One region of the Kurthia sp. FSL E2-0154 genome, then DNA from elsewhere that is predicted to be linked to it. Evidence: riboswitches for the same ligand, from Rfam matches in the RefSeq annotation. Region 1 holds a riboswitch; the other holds the start of a gene.
The links. A riboswitch is a leader RNA that binds a small molecule or an ion and turns the genes downstream of it on or off. The one in region 1 is predicted to bind thiamine pyrophosphate.
Positions count from the first base shown of each region.

Region 1 (8,802 bases):
CCACCTGTAATCGCTGCACCGACAACGAACGATGGAATCATACGTAGTGGGTCGCTCGCTGCGAAAGGAATCGCACCTTCTGATATGAAACAAGCACCTAAAATATAACTTGTTTTACCTGTTTCACGTTCCGCTTTTGTAAATTTATTTTTAAAGATTGTTGTTGCTAAAGCGACGCCAAGTGGCGGAACCATACCACCAGCCATTACAGCTGCCATAATCTCATAGTTCCCTGCCTCAAGCATAGCAATACCAAATGTATAAGCTGCCTTATTAAGTGGACCACCTAAGTCAAATGCCATCATCGCACCTAAAACCATTCCTAAAATAATCGCGTTTGAACCATTCAACGAATTAAGCAATGACGAGAATGCGGTATATAATTTCGTTAATTGTGGATTTAGTAACATCATGACTATACCGGATATTGCGATACCAAACACTGGATATAGCAAAATTGGCTTTAATCCATCAAAAGATTTCGGTAATTTTTTGAATACAATTTTCAAGCCTTCTACTACATAACCAGCTAAGAAACCGGCGATCAAACCACCTAAGAAACCTGAGTTGGCTCCTTCGCTATTTTGAACTGTGATAGCAAGTAAACCTGCTACCATACCTGGTGCAAAACCTGGCCTGTCTGCAATACTCATTGCGATAAATCCTGCTAAGACTGGAACGATTAAATAGAAGGCATTATCGCCACCAATAGTTTTTAGCATATAGGCGAATTGGTTAAATTGTGAGCTATCTTTATCTGCAGAATTAACACCCCAGAAGAAAGATAAAGCAATTAAAATACCACCACCGACAACGAATGGCAACATGTTCGATACACCATTCATTAAGTGTTTATAAATTTGAGATCCAATTCCTTTTTTCTCATCGCCGTCTTGTTCATCTGTTGATTTTCCTGAGTCGGAATGGAAGATAGAAGCATTTCCTTCTACTGCACGCTCTAGTAATTGATCTGCTTCATAAATCGCTTTTGAAACAGGTACTTGAATTACTTTTTTACCGTCAAAACGAGCCATTTCGACTTTTGTATCAGCGGCTACAATAATCGCATCTGCTTCTTCAATTTCGGCTTTTGTAAGTACATTTTGTGCACCACTTGAACCGTTTGTTTCAACTTTAATGTCGATTCCTTTTTCTTTTGCGACATTTTCTAATTTTTCAGCTGCCATATACGTATGCGCAATACCTGTTGGACAGGCTGTTACAGCAAGAATTTTAACCTTCTTCCCTGTTGATTGCTGTTCACTTGAAGTAGTAGTCGTTTGCTTGGGCTTTTCTTCATTTGTTTCTTTTTCTTCAATAATCGATAAAACTTCTTCCTTCGTTTTCGCTTCACGTAGACGAGTTGTAAAGTTAGCATCCATTAAAAACCCTGCCAAGCGAGATAATGCTTCTAAATGAAATTGTCCTGCACCATCTGTCGCTGCAATCATAAAGAATAAGTCCGCATTTTTACCATCTAACGAAGCATAATCCACACCTTTTTTACTACGCCCAAAAGCAATTGTCGGAGTTTTTACAGCGGCTGTTTTCGCATGTGGAATCGCAATACCATCACCAACGCCAGTTGTACTTTCTTCTTCACGCTTTAAAATTGCGGCTAAAAAGTCATCTCGATTATTTAGCCTTCCTGCATGATCGAGTACATCTGCTAATTCTGCAAGTACTTCTCCTTTTGTGCCACCTGACAGCGATAATTGTATCGTATCGAGAGGCATCAATTCTGTAATTTTCATGCGTTTCACCTCTTAAATTGTTTGAATTTCGACTTGTGGAACGAGTTTTTCTACTTCTTCTTTATGGCATAAATCTTCTTTAAAAGCTGTAGCACTACCTGAAGCAACGCCGTAACAGAATGCATCTTGTAAACTTTGCTGTTGTGCTAATTGAGCAACCATACCTGCCACAAGTGAATCGCCAGCTCCTACTGTATTGACAACTTGTCCTTTAGGAGCTTTTGCCAGAAATTGTGTGTCACTACTCACACATACTGCACCTTCACCACCAAGCGATACAATTACAAGTGATACATCTTGTTCTGTTAATTTTTTTGCATGTGCTACAGCTTGTTCCAATGTGTCGATTGTATCTCCTACTAATTCACCTAACTCGTGCTGATTCGGTTTAATAAAGTACGGTTGATATTGTAAAAGTTGTTTTAAGCGTGGTCCTGACGTATCGAGTACCCACTTTGCACCGGTTAATGCACAACTTTTTTGAAGTTGTTCAAAGAACTCATCCGTCACCGTTTCTGGAATACTTCCTGAGACTACAATCCAATCATCTTCTTTTGCGTGTAATTGTAGAAAATGTAGTAGTTGCTCTATTTCTTGACTTTGCAGTGTGGGTGCTGGGCCATTCAGTTCCGTCTCTTGCTGTGATTTAATTTTGACATTAATCCGCGTTACACTATCTACTTGAATGAATGCAGAAGGTACTTGTTCTCTTTGTAAAAACTGTTGAATATAATCACCTGTAAATCCACCGACAAAACCAAGTGCTGTAGCGTCTACTTCCATTCGTTTTAATACACGTGAAATATTAATGCCTTTACCACCAGGGTAATAACTTACTTCTTTTGCACGGTTTAACGTATTCGCTTGAAAATCATCTACATATGGAATGTAGTCAATTGACGGTGCAAATGTAACAGTGTAAATCATCGAATCCCCCCTCCATCTCTTTTTTAATACTCTAATCTATAACCTTTTACCCGATTGGATTCGGGATTAAAACGCTATTTGGTTATAACTGCTATACCTTTACCCTTTCAGAAGAAATTTAATATAAAAAAAGAGAATCACCTATAAAGATGATCCTCGCTTGTTCATTATTCGTATTCTTTTTCAAATGTTTTTGTTGAGCGCACTGTATCAAAATGACGAACAACACTTTCGATATAATCACGTTTTGGTTCTAAGAATGGTGGAAGTGATAATTTTTCACCCAATGTTTCATAAGGTTCATCTCCCATAAATCCTGGACCGTCCGTTGCGAACTCAAATAGAATGCCTTGTGCTACACGTGCATAAAGTGATTCAAAGAAGTGACGATTCACATAACCCGATGTATTAAATCCGATTTCTTCCATTCGTTTTGTCCAGTAGTCTAACACTTCACGGTCCTCTACTCGGAACGCCGCATGGTGAACAGTTCCAAAACCTTGTCGACCATTTGGTGATGTTTCATCGTGTTTCACAATAACACGCGCACCATTTCCGCCTGTTCCTACTTCAAATAGATGAAAGTCTCCTTCTTGTGCGACTTCTTTAAATAATAGTGCTTGTTCTAGCATCATTTTAAAATATTTAAAATCAGCAATGGTAATTTCGATTGGTCCTAAGCCAGTAATCGCATATTCAAGTGGGATTGGACCGTTTTGCCATGGTGTACCACTTTTAATCCCTTCATTATGTTCATCTGATACAAGTTGGTATCGTTGATCATCAAAATCAGTAAATGGTAATACTTTGACACCGAATTGTGTTTGAATACCGTCGTGTTTTACACCTAAACGTGTAAAGCGTTTTGCCCAATATTCAAGTGCTGCGTCATCTGGTACACGGAAACCTGTACGTGAAATTTCGTTTGTACCATGTGTTCCTTTTGGAATACCTGGGAAGTCGAAGAATGTCATATCTGTTCCAGCTGAACCACGGTCATCCGCAAAGAATGTATGGTATGTTTGAATATCATCTTGATTGACTGTTTTTTTCACTAAACGCATACCTAATACATTCGTAAAAAATTCATAGTTTTTTTCTGCGCTACTTGTAATAGCTGTGACGTGATGGATACCTTTTAATTGTTGATTCATGATTATTTCCTCCGTTAATTACATATTTTTGGCGTGTAATCCTACTGTTTTTAAGGCTGCAATAAGCTGTTGTTTGTCATGTTCATCTACCACATCAAATAGTTTTTCCACTAATGCTTCATGTTGTGGAAAAATACGTTCAATAAATGAGCGTCCTTCTTCTGTAAGTGCTGCAAATGTGACGCGTCGATCGGTTGGACAGGCTACGCGCTCGACATAGCCTTTTTGTTGTAATTTATCAACAACATATGTGATACTGCCACTCGTAATTAAAATCTTCTCACCAATGCGTTGAATCGGTTGATCTCCTTTATGATAAAGTAGTTCTAATACCGCAAATTCAGTTAAGTTCAGTTGATAACGTTGCATGTCCTTTCGCAAAACTTCTTCAACTGTCTGAGATGCTCGAAGTAGAACCGTCAATGCTTTTAGCGATAATTCTTTTGACATTTTATCCACTCCTTTTATCTCGAATTAAAATATCTTGAATTAAAGATAACATGGATTAAAAATACTGTCAATTAAAAAAGACACAACTTACAGCATGAATTCTCACACTATAAGTTGTGTTTGCTAATGTAAATTTTTTACTCGAACACAGTTGCGCCCTGCATTTTTTGCTTCATATAACTGTTGGTCTGCTATTTTTAAAAATTCAGTTGTATTAGTAAATCGCGCTTCTGTCAACGCAACTCCTCCTACACTAATTGTTACAATTTTACATTCACGTCCTAAATGTTCTAGCTCTGCTTTTTCAACTGCATTTCTCATATACTCTGCAATATCGAAAGCTTCACTATAAGTCGTAGCATCTAACAACACAACGAATTCTTCTCCACCATAACGCGTTAATTCCGCACGATCAGGTAACGCATCTGTTAAAATTTTTACAAGATTTTTTAATAATTGATCACCTAAAATATGACCATAATAGTCATTATATTTTTTAAACTCATCGACATCTAAAATTAAAATAGCAAAAGGTATGTTCGTGTCTTTATAGTGTTTATATAACTTTTCTAAACTACTACTTAAATAATGACGATTAAAAACTCCTGTAAGACTATCTAATAAAGCTAGTTCACGTAATTTTTCATTACTTTCTTCCAATTGTTTCGTTCGGATGCGAATTTTTTCATCCAAAGATTCATTGAGAGAAATCAATTCTTTATTTAATTGTTCAACTTGTAACCATTGTAGAGCAAATTTCCGACAAAATAGTATACATTGGATACTAATAAAAATGCCTAACATGATAAAAGTAAGATGAATTGAATTTCCAGCTGCCGAAATGCGAATCATGTCATGTATGGCCCCTACAAATACTAATAGTATCCCCACAAGTGTAATCACTTGTGTCAAATCATGCCAATTTATTTTTCTAATAACACTTACAAGTAAAAAGAGATAAAAAACATACATAAAAATCAAAATAATATTAAATAATTTTTGATACATGACCGTAGAAGAAAATGCCGTAAAGAAAATAATTACAATCATTATATCGTTATAAAAAGTAATCAATTTTTTCGGGATCGCTTCGCTAAACATTTTAGATACATAACCTACATAGAACAACATAACAATTTCAGGCATAATGAATGTCAGACGAAGAGCCAGACTCCAGTCTAGTTGGTTTAAAAAGGCTGTATATAAATAATAGTCTGTAAAAAAACCCCATAGACTTGTTGCTGCACAAAATATGCCATAAGCTAAAAATTCCTTTTGTTTTCTTCTAAATGCATAAAAAAGCAATGAAATACATGCGGTTAATGTAATATAGCCAATTAAAAAGACTTGCCAAAACTCATGTTGCTGTTGTTTTTTTACGATAATTTGTTCATTACCGATAGATATACTTTTCCTCAAACCACCGCTTACATTCTCAAAACTAATCACTTGAAACGTAATTTGCAGCGTCGTTTGATCTACGCGAAAACCAGGTATTTGTGGTTTCATTTGTTGTACAGCTGTCTTATTACTTTTTAGGAGGCTTCCATTCTCTTTGATAAGTACATTATTTACATATAAATTATAGCTACTATATTGAAAAGGTATATAAAATTTTAAATAGCGGCCAACAAAAGATTCAGGAACTTTAATCGTTGTACTATAAGTCGCACGATCAGAGGCAATATTTAAACGCTGATTTAGCATATAAGGTACTTTGACAATATCGCTGTTTCCAAGCTTAATTTCTTCTTTCATATCTTGTGGATCAAATAATTCACCACGTATAAAGTTCCAGTTTCCATTTAAATTTTCATAAAAAGTATCGTAATTTGAATGACGAAAATCATGTGTTGTCATTGTGGTAGCAAAACTCATCGGAGCGTACGTCATAAAAAGTATACAGAATGATAAAAGTGATACAAACCATTTTTTCATTTACGCCCCTCCTTTACCTCCGTTAGTTATTCCCTTTTTCTTATAAAATTACTACTTATTCATCAAAAAACACCCACCGAATAAATTTCAGTGGGTGTTCATTCTATTATATAGAACTGATTTTGTCAGCTTGAAGTTCCTGAGGCCAGTGAGAAATTGTGTTTCCCATCTCCCAGAACAAATATTCAAAGCGAGTTGTTTGTAAGAAAATTTCTTTAACATGTGCCAGTTCATCACCTGTTAAATCAGCTGCTAACTCATCCATCAAATCAATCATATCTTGTGCGCTATGTTCAAATGCCGGTTCACTATACATACGCACCCAGTCACCGTAAAGTGGATGATCGACAGCTCCAGGAATTTGTGCGAGTTCACGTCCAATCTCTAAATAGCTCCAAGCACATGGTAAGATAGCTGCGATCACATGCGCAAGTGAGCCATTCTGCGCTTCTGATAACATATAACGAGTATAAGCTATCGTTGTCGGCGCTTCTTTTGCTTCACGCATCTCTTGCTCTGAAATCCCAAAACGCTCTGCATATTTACGATGTAAGGCCATCTCAATTGATAGCGTATGATGGACTGAAGCTGACAAGCGTGTCATAACATCTAAATCGCGTGCTTTTTGAATCCCAATCGCAAATACTTTTGCATATTGAATTAAATATAAATAATCTTGAATCATGTAGTGACGGAATTTCTCTGGTTCTAATGTTCCGTGACCAATTCCTTGTACGAATGGATGTGCGTGATTTGCACGCCAAATCGGTCGAATTTCCTCAATTAATTGCTCTGAAAACTTCATCTTTTTTCTCTCCCTTTTCACAAACACGAAGGAAACAAAAAGGCCACTCACCGCATTACGAAAATCGTAAAAGACAGAGAATGACCTGCAAATAATATGCTAAAAATGTCACTTCTTCCTTACGACAGTGCGAACTGTATCAAGTTAGAGGGTTAAGCTACTGCTCTCTCAGCCAATTCTATATGGCACCCCTAGTAGTGATTGTTTGTGTATTTAATTGTTAGTACATACCTATCATCTATGACAACAATTGGAAAGTCAAGCGATTTTTTAAACAGGTTCTGGAATCGAGATGAACTGATCGACAACAATCGTATTAATCGCATTAATATAAGCAAGTGCACTCGCTTTAATGACATCTGTATCAGAAGCTTTTGCAATATATGTTTCGCCTTCATATTCAACTTGTAACTTCACTTTACCGATAGCTTCTTTACCGCGTGTCACACTTGAAATTTTATATTCAAGTAGCTTTACTTCGAATGCTGTTACTTCTTGTAGCGCTGAATACAATGCATCAATTGAACCTGAGCCAACTGTCGCTGCTTTCAGTACTTCCTCACCGCGACGTACCTTCACACTTGCAGACGGGAAGATTTGATTCGAAATCACTTGAATGTCTTCTAAGTGGTAGAAAGCGTCACTATGAAGCGCAACTTTTGCATCTTCATTTGTACGTTTGAAATAATTTTCTACTAAAATGAATAGGTCGTGGTTATACACTTCTTTTTTCGTATCAGCCAACTTTAAGAAATCCGCAAAAACCTCTTCAAATTGATCTGGTGTTAAGTTGCCTAACGCTAAGTTTTCAAGTGCATTTTTCACCGCATGACGACCAGAACGAGCTGTTAATACTAATTCCATATCGTCTAAACCAACCTCTGTTGGGCTCACGATTTCATAAGCATCACGTGATTTTAATAGACCATCTTGGTGAATACCAGATGAATGCGCAAAGGCATTATCGCCTGTGATAGCTTTATTTACTTGTACATCAAGTCCCATTAAGCTTGAAACAATACGCGACGTGTTCATAATCTCTTTCTTATTGACTCGTGTATGTGCATTGAAATAGTTTGAACGTGTAGATAGTGCCATTACGACTTCTTCAAGTGCTGCGTTACCCGCACGCTCACCGATTCCGTTAATTGTACACTCTACTTTATCCGCGCCATTTTTAATTGCCGCAAGTGTATTCGCTGTTGCCATACCTAAGTCGTTATGACAGTGAACGCTTAGTAATACAGAATCATCTAAGTTTTTCATACGGTCATTTAATTTACCAATCATTTCACCGAATTCTTCTGGCACTGCGTATCCAACAGTATCTGGTACATTAATCATCGTTGCGCCAGCTTTCATTACGGCTTCAATTGTTTTCCATAAATATTCAAAATCAGAACGCGATGCATCTTCTGTTGAATATTGGACTTGTGGTAAAAGTGTTTTTGCGTATTTTACTGCATCTACACCAATTTGTAGAATTTGATCTTTTGATTTTGAGAATTTTTTCTCTACGTGAATATCCGATGTACCAAGTACCATGTGAATCATTGGGTTTTCTGCGTATTTTACAGCATTGTAAACTGAATCAATATCCGCTTTCACTGCACGCGCTAATGCCGTAATCATAATATCGTCTGTGTTACCAACTTTTTGTGCAATTTGCTTTACTGCATTGAAATCGCCTTCTGATGAAGCGGGGAATCCTGCTTCGATAATATCTACTTGTAATTTTTTTAATTGATGTGCTACTTCTAATTTTTCGTATAAG
Region 1 covers NZ_JBBOPO010000001.1:817,354-826,155, reverse strand. The annotation lists gene MHB75_RS03905 (PTS fructose transporter subunit IIABC) at 1-1,754, opposite strand, end outside; gene pfkB (1-phosphofructokinase) at 1,767-2,681, opposite strand; gene MHB75_RS03895 (ring-cleaving dioxygenase) at 2,849-3,835, opposite strand; gene MHB75_RS03890 (MarR family winged helix-turn-helix transcriptional regulator) at 3,854-4,285, opposite strand; gene MHB75_RS03885 (sensor domain-containing diguanylate cyclase) at 4,409-6,223, opposite strand; gene tenA (thiaminase II) at 6,330-7,028, opposite strand; TPP riboswitch at 7,128-7,231, opposite strand; gene MHB75_RS03875 (2-isopropylmalate synthase) at 7,299-8,802, opposite strand, start outside.

Region 2 (8,802 bases), 170 kb from region 1:
AGCAAGCGATTCATCTGGATTCTTCTTCGTATAATCAAATCCTTGTTTCGCTGCTTCTAAAAATGCTTTTAATGTTGCTTCGTCTTTCGCAATCGTACGGTCACTTGCTACGAAGACGATTTCATGACTCTTTGGTACACCGAATTCCGATGGGTCCATTGTTGAAATCGGATAGCCCTTTTCCTCCATGACAGGTAGCTCATGGTTAATTAGACCACCTGCTAAAACATCCACTTTTTTCGTAATGAGTGCGGATACTAATTCAAAGCCGACGTCGACTAACTTCACTTGATTCGGGTCGCCCCCATCTTCTTTTACCATCGCTTTAATTGTCGCTTCACTTAATGGTGTACCGCCATAACCAACTGTTTTTCCTTCTAAATCGCGTGGGCGCTGAATATTCGATTCTTTTAGTGACATCAATTGACTAAGTGGTGATTGGACAATCGTACCAATCGACTGAATTGGAACTCCTTCATTCGCACGTGCCATAATGACATCTTGCTGATAGTAAATACCAATGGTTGATTTTCCAGCAGCTGTTAAAGTCAGTGGGTCTGTTGGATTCGATGGATATTGTAGTTTGACATCAAGTCCTTTTTCTTTAAAATAACCTTTTTCCATCGCTACATAGAGAAAGCTATGAATCGCATTCGGATACCAATCGAGCATAACTGTCACTTCTTTTAATTCTTTACCATCTTTTGCTTTACTTGAACAACCTGCTAATACGACAACTAACAAACTACATAGTACAAAAAATTTCATCAAACGCATTAATCTTTCCTCCAAACGATATATTTTTTTTCAATGATTCGAATGATGAAGACAGCGATGATCGCCATCGTAGATAATAGAACGATGGGCGCAAATACACCTGCTCCGTCTAACTGTGTCATCATTCGTTTACTGAAGTAACCGAGACCTGCCTGTGCTCCGAGCCACTCCCCAACAGCTGCGCCGATAATACTGAGCGGTACAGCGATTTTAAAAGCAGAGAATAGCTGTGGTAGCGCTGACGGAAGTTGTAGCTTCCAAAAAATTTGCCATTTTGTCGCCCCGTACGTTCGCATGAGTTCTTCTAGTTCACGCTTTGTGCTACGCAGTCCATCAAACATACTCATCGCAATCGGGAAAAACGCAATGAGGACGGTCACAAGCACCTTACTCCAAATCGTGTAACCGAACCATAAAACAAAAATGGGCGCGAGTGCTGTAATGGGAATCGTCTGTGACGCGACGAGTAGCGGATAGAATGCGCGCTCCGACCAATGACTGAGGTGCATCATAATCGCGAGACCAATGCCTAAAATAATTGAAATTAGTAAACCAATCCAAAGTACTTGTAGTGTTGCAGGTAAATGGACGGTAAATAGAGCTTCTCTAAAATCCCACATCTTTTGTAAGATGGCCGTTGGAGACGGTAAGATGTACATCTCATTTAGCCAGCGCGCAAATACTTCCCAAATGAGTAGCAGTCCCACACTCACATAAATCGCAGGTGCATTTTTTCTCATAATTGCTGACGTCCTTGTTGCAACATGTGAATCAGTTGTTGCTTCACGTCTTGCACCTCCTTACTTGCTAAATCTGAACGCTGTCTTTTATGTTCCATTGGGACAATCGTTTCGTGTAGCGTATGAATTGGTGTCTGCTGTACAGTTAGAATACGATCTGATAAATAGAGCGCTTCATCCACATCATGCGTAATAAATAAAATGGTTTTACGCCATTTCTTCGCTTGTATGTATAACCAATCTTGTAACTCCATCTTCGTCAGTGCATCGAGCGCACTAAATGGTTCATCGAGTAACAGTACATCTTGTGAAGCATTCAATGCACGAATGAATGCAACACGTTGACGCATGCCACCCGATAAGTCTTTTGGTTTTTTATGCATGTAAGCTCCTAGACCAAATTCCTCGAGTAACGCCTTACTCTGTTCTTCTGCTCTCTTTTTCGGTATTCGCTGACATTCTAATGGCAACAATGTATTTTGTAATACGGTTCGCCAAGGGAGCAGTAAATCTTGCTGTGGCATATAGCCTACAGGTTGTTTCGCTACGGTCACTTGTCCCGACTGTGCCTGAGATAGACCTGTAATGAGACGAAAAATCGTACTTTTTCCGCAACCACTCGGACCAATTAACGAAACGAATTCACCTTCTTGAATGGAAAAATGAACATGGTCTAAAATGGGTTGTTCTTCGTAACGAAAACAGACATCTTGTAAAGCTAAACTCTCCAATGATCTTCCTCCTCTATAAAAAAAGCCATCTCGACAAAGAATCGAAATGGCTGCAAATGACAGAATCATCGCATGCCACTTCCCTACGCTAGTCCGAACTAGATCAGGTAATAAGGGTTAAGATATTGAAACCTCTCTCAGCACGTAAAAACGGCACCCCTAGTGGTGAAGCATTATGAAATTAGAAAAAGCCCCTGTCTCCATACACGTATCGAAACAGGGACCTGAAATTGTTTTTTCGGTCGAAACGGCTTCCCTACGCTAGTATGAACTAGATCAGGTTGAAAGAATCCAGAGCTTACGGCTCCATCTCAGCTGGCAACACCAGCACTCCTAGCACACTATGATTTTGTTAAGGTGAGTATAGCACTCCCTAGTAATTTATGCAATAGTTGGTTTTATTTTCATTACCAAAGTGGTTTATCCTCTTTGTCGACACGAATAAAGAGCGGTGAAAATAATATAAAGTAAAGAACATACACGATGATGACACCAATAATATACGCTATGTGAATTCCGTATAGATTCGCTCCGATTGACAATGCGCCTAACACAAGACTTAGCAGGAAGCCTTGTAGATCAATGCGCCTTTTATTTAAATAAATCGGTTGTGCACAATGTTCACATGTTTGATATTTCTTCATACCCCACTGAAGTTTCCACGCCGTCCGATAGTCGAGCACTTCGTCGCAATGTGGACAAGTTACCTCCTCACGATTTTTCATGACAAGCCATAAAATAAAGCTTAAAACAATAAAAGCAATTCCTACGTATAGAGCGTTTTGATTACGGTACAGTATAAAAATAAATATTGTAAAGGCATATGTGTACCCCAGTATATCTTTCGTTCCTTCTAATAACTTCATGGCATTTGGACGGCTCATTCGAATATGGTTTTTATTGAATGTACCAATAATTGATACAAATATACCGATTAATACACAATAAAAAATATTTTGGGTTTTCAAATAGATATACCCTGCTAATAACAAGTTCAAAAAGAGGATTATTTTCCCGAAGATATTTTTCACTTTATTTTGATATTCATAGGATTCTTTCTTCTCTTTTTCAATGAATAATGTTGAAAATAAAGTGGGTATACATAAAATAAATGCGATGAGTGCTATCTCCATAACACTTGGTTTTAATTTGAAAAAGAGTTCCGTTTCCTCTACACTGTCAGACCATTTATAAATCTTATCTGTATCAAGTTCTTTTACATAATACTGTGTATCCTCGTCATTCGAAAATAGTAAAAAGGTTTCGACTTCGTTGTTCTCTTTCGTTACTTCGACAACATAGTATAAAGAAGGTGGTTCTATTTCTTTTTTTATAACAGGACTCGCCTTTAATTTTTTTTGAAATGTTTCAAATTTAGAAGAAGATAGTTCTCGCTCGCTTGAAAACCATCGATTCGTTAATGTTGTTCCGTCTTCTTCATAACGTGCTTCTGTATCAATTCGAATCGACTGAATCCCATCTTCTGCTTGTCCAACACGTGTCGTTTGTTGTTGGAAAATCATAAGAAGAATGCCAGCGAATACGACCATCATACAAGCAGTTAATAGGAGTGGTTTATAGATGACTTTTCTTCTCTCTTTTTTTCCTTTTTGAATCATTCGCTCTTTTACCTGTTCTGACATTTTATATTGATTCATCTCTCGTTGAAATGATTGTTTAAAATTCTTCATCAAAATAAACCTCCTTTAACGATTGTTTGAGTTGCTGTTTCGCACGCTGGTGACGCGTTTTTACAGTGTTCAGTGGAATCGATAAAATCTCACTAATTTCTGCAAGCGTATATTCCTCAAAATAATGAAATAAAATAATGGCACGATACTTTTCATCTAGTTGTAAAACAGCATCTACTACTTCTCCATTTCTTTCTTTTCTTCCATAAAGATTCGCTGGGTTAATCGTCGAATCGCCTATGTCGACTTCCTTCTCTTTTGTAAAAAAGAAGCGCCACTTCCCTTTCTTTTTTCGTAAATAATCTTGACTTTTATGTACCGTTATTTTGGCTAAATAGGTCTTTAAAGAGGCACGTTGTTCAAAAGCATGTTCATTTCGATAATGTGCGAGTAGAACATCTTGTACAATTTCTTCTGCTGCTCCGCAGTCTTTTACATAAATAAAAGCAACACGATAACAATAATCTGCATATGCCTCAATCAGTTCTTCCATCGTCATATTTTCACCCTTTCACCTCTATCGTCGCATACTTTTTATAAAAGGTTTCATTTTTTTGAAAATATTTTTAAAAATAAAAAAGCTATCTATTGAATGATTGGGAATCCCTAACATCCATAGATAGCTTATCGTAATTTATACAGTTTGTGCTTTACGTTGTTCGAATTTTGAAATGTATTCTTCGTATTGGAACGTCAACGAAATTTCATCCCAACCGTTGATTAACATTTTTTTATAGTAAGGATCGATGTCAAAACGATAAACATCTTCGCCCGCTGTTACAGTTTGCTCCTCTAAATTTACAATGGCTTGTAAATGTTCTGCCTCTGCTTTTGCTAAAATCACCTCTACTTGTTCAACAGGTAACTCAATCGGCAAAATTCCATTCTTGAAGCAGTTATTATGGAAAATATCTGCAAAACTTGGTGCAATAACAACGCGGAAACCGTAGTCTAAAATCGCCCATGGTGCGTGTTCACGCGATGAACCACACCCGAAGTTATCATGTGCTACTAAAATAGATGAGCCATCATATTTTGGCTGATTTAATACGAAGTCTTGGATTGGCTGATCATTTGCATCAAAACGCCAATGATAGAATACATATTGGCCAAAACCTGTACGTTCAATACGTTTTAAAAACTCTTTTGAAATAATCTGATCTGTATCGACATTTTTACGATTTAACGGTGTCACAATACTTTTTACGATATTAATTGGTTCCATACAATTCCCCTCCTATACAGGTACGTTCATTACTTTTCGTACATCAACAAAATGGCCTGCGATTGCGGCTGCGGCTGCCATTGGTGGACTTACAAGGTGTGTACGTGATCCTGCACCTTGACGACCTTCAAAGTTACGATTCGATGTAGAAGCACAACGCTCACCTGCAGGTACAACGTCTTCATTCATTGCTAAGCACATCGAACAACCTGATTCACGCCACTCAAATCCTGCATCTAAGAAGATTTTGTCTAAACCTTCTGCTTCTGCTAATTGCTTCACAGAATAAGAACCTGGTACGACAATGGCACGTACACCATCTGCTACTTTTTTACCTTGAATAACTTCTGCAGCGGCACGTAAATCGTGTAGACGAGAGTTTGTACAAGAACCGATGAATACATGTTGAATTGCGATGTCTTCGATTGGTGTTCCTTGTTCTAAGTCCATGTATGTTAGTGCTTTTTCAAGCGCTTGACGGTCTGATTCATCTGCTAAATCTTTTGCAAATGGAACTGTTTTTGAAATCCCTGTACCCATTGAAGGGTTTGTTCCCCATGTAACGAATGGCTCAATTTCAGAACCATCAATAACGACTGTACGATCATACGTTGCATCTGCGTCTGTTGCAAGTGCTAACCATTCTTTTGCAGCCTGTTCAAATGCTTCGCCCTGTGGTGCATATTTACGTCCGCGTAAATATTCAACCGTTGTTTCATCTGGACTAATTAACCCTGCTTTTGCACCTGCTTCAATCGACATATTACAAATCGTCATACGTTCTTCCATTGATAATTGATGGATGGCATCACCTGTAAATTCTGCAATGTATCCTGTACCAACATCAATGCCGAATTTTGCGATGATTGCTAAAATGACATCTTTTGCTGTTACACCGAAACCAAGTTCGCCTGTTACACGAATTTCTAATGTTTTTGGCTTTGCTTGCCATAGTGTTTGTGTGGACATGACATGTTCTACTTCTGATGTACCAATCCCGAATGCAATCGCACCGAATGCACCATGTGTCGATGTATGTGAATCACCACATACGATTGTTTTACCTGGTTGTGTTAAACCAAGTTGTGGTCCAATAACGTGAACAATCCCTTGATCTGGATGCCCCATATCAGCTAATTCCACACCGAATTCTTTACAGTTATCTGCAAGTGTTGTAATTTGCTTTTTTGCAATTGGGTCATTGATCGTTGGTAAATTCTTCGTCGGTACGTTGTGATCCATTGTCGCAAATGTTAAATCGGGACGACGTAATACACGATTATGTAAACGAAGTCCTTCAAATGCTTGTGGTGACGTTACTTCATGTACTAAATGTAAATCAATATATAATAAATCCGGCTTTCCGTCCTCTTGATAGACAATATGTTGACCCCATACTTTTTCAATAATATTTTTTCCCATGTTCTTCACCTCATCATCATTAAATAAATGTTTGTTCTTTTACATAAGCTGGTTCGATTTCATGTAATACTTTTTCTGTCCAGTCATTTGTAGAGAGTGTTTCTACACCTTTTGGCGCCATATCACCTGTAAAGAATCCTTTTTCGTAAACAGCTGCTACTGCGTCTTCAATTGCTTTTGCTTCTTCTAATAAGCCAAATGAATATTGTAACATCATCGCTGCCGAAAGAATTGTTGCTGCTGGGTTTGCAATCCCTTTACCAGCAATTTCAGGTGCTGAACCATGTACTGGCTCGTATAAACCGAAGTTATCTGCACGCATACTTGCAGAAGGTAATACACCTAATGAACCTGTAATAACCGATGCTTCGTCACTTAAGATGTCACCAAACATATTCTCTGTCACAATGACATCATATTCTGCAGGTGCTGTAATTAGCTTCATCGCTGTTGAATCAACTAAACTATGCTCTACCTCTACATCTGGATATTGTGCTTTTTTCTCATCTACGATATCACGCCATAAACGTGATGTATCAAGTACATTGGCTTTATCAACCGATGTTAGTTTTTTACGACGTAATCGTGCTAATGTAAAAGCATTATCGACGATTCGTTCGATTTCTTCTCTTGTATAAGTTAATGAATCAAGTGCTTCGTTCTCGGTACGATGACGTTCTCCAAAATATAAACCGCCTGTTAATTCTCGAACGATTAGAAGATCAACATCTTTCACAATATCTTCTTTTAAAGGAGATGATTTGAGCATCGACGGAATCGCTTGCACAGGTCGTAAATTAGAAAATAAGTCGAAGTGTTTACGGATGCGGAGTAGTCCTTTTTCTGGGCGTAAATCTGCTGGGTTATGATCCCATTTCGGTCCACCAACTGCGCCTAATAAAATAGCGTCGCTTTCTTCACATAGTGAAATCGTATTTTGTGGTAGTGGATCTTGATATTGGTCAATGGCTACACCGCCAATTGCACCATATGCAAAATGAAATTGATGATCATACTTTTGCGCGATTGCACCTAATACTTCAACAGCCGCAGTTACTACTTCTGGGCCAATACCGTCTCCTGGTAACACTGTAATTTTCTTTTCCATTATAATTTCCCCCTTAAATCAAATCGTGCGAAAATAACAAGTATGGAGTGCTATGTGGGAAGCATATACTTCCCACACCCCATATTTTATTATTTTGTTACAACTTCTTTGTTTACTTTTTGTCCAACGAATGGCATCATTTCACGTAATTTAGCGCCTACTTCTTCGATTTGGTGATTGCGTACTGCTTGTTTTTTCACTGAGTACTGTGGACGATCATTTTCGTTTTCAGCAATCCATTCTTTCGCAAATTTACCTGTTTGGATATCTGTTAATACGTCTTTCATTGCTGCTTTAGAAGCTGCTGTTACAACGCGTGGACCTGAAACATACTCGCCCCACTCTGCTGTATCAGAGATTGAGTAGTTCATGTTGTCGATTCCACCTTCGTACATTAAATCAACGATTAATTTTAATTCGTGGAAACATTCGAAGTAAGCGATTTCTGGTTGGTAACCTGCTTCAACTAATGTTTCGAAACCAGCTTTTACTAATTCAACTGCGCCACCGCAAAGTACAGCTTGCTCACCGAATAAGTCTGTTTCTGTTTCTTCTTTGAATGTTGTTTCAAGAACGCCTGCGCGAGCTGAACCAATTCCTTTAGCCCAAGCTAGAGCTAAATCTTTCGCTGTACCTGTTGCATCTTGGTAAATACCGATTAATGCTGGTACACCTGCACCGTTTTGGTACGTACGACGAACTAAGTGTCCTGGACCTTTTGGTGCGATTAAGAATACATCTACGTCTGCTGGTGGTACGATTTGTTGATAATGAACGTTGAAACCATGTGCGAATACAAGTGCGTTACCTGCTTCTAAACCGTCTTTGATTTCTGCTTCATATACTTCTTTTTGACGCTCATCTGGAAGTAAGATCATGATTACGTCTGCTTCTTTCGCTGCTTCTGCAACTGTTTTTACAACTAAACCATCATTTTTAGCGCGCTCTGCTGATCCACCTGGGCGAATACCTACGCGTACGTCGAAACCTGATTCTTTAAGGTTTAATGCATGTGCATGACCTTGTGAACCGTATCCGATTACTGCGATTTTTTTGTCCTTTAAGATTGCCTCGTTGATATCTTGGTTATAATACATTTTTACCATTG
Region 2 covers NZ_JBBOPO010000001.1:991,332-1,000,133, reverse strand. The annotation lists gene MHB75_RS04795 (ABC transporter substrate-binding protein) at 1-777, opposite strand, end outside; gene MHB75_RS04790 (ABC transporter permease) at 777-1,517, opposite strand; gene MHB75_RS04785 (ABC transporter ATP-binding protein) at 1,514-2,290, opposite strand; TPP riboswitch at 2,312-2,419, opposite strand; TPP riboswitch at 2,485-2,593, opposite strand; gene MHB75_RS04780 (TIGR04104 family putative zinc finger protein) at 2,656-3,939, opposite strand; gene MHB75_RS04775 (RNA polymerase sigma factor) at 3,926-4,432, opposite strand; gene leuD (3-isopropylmalate dehydratase small subunit) at 4,574-5,164, opposite strand; gene leuC (3-isopropylmalate dehydratase large subunit) at 5,177-6,586, opposite strand; gene leuB (3-isopropylmalate dehydrogenase) at 6,606-7,694, opposite strand; gene ilvC (ketol-acid reductoisomerase) at 7,784-8,800, opposite strand.
Region 2: it holds a riboswitch for thiamine pyrophosphate, as region 1 does, so the genes downstream of both, MHB75_RS04785 (ABC transporter ATP-binding protein) here and tenA (thiaminase II) in region 1, are expected to answer to the same signal.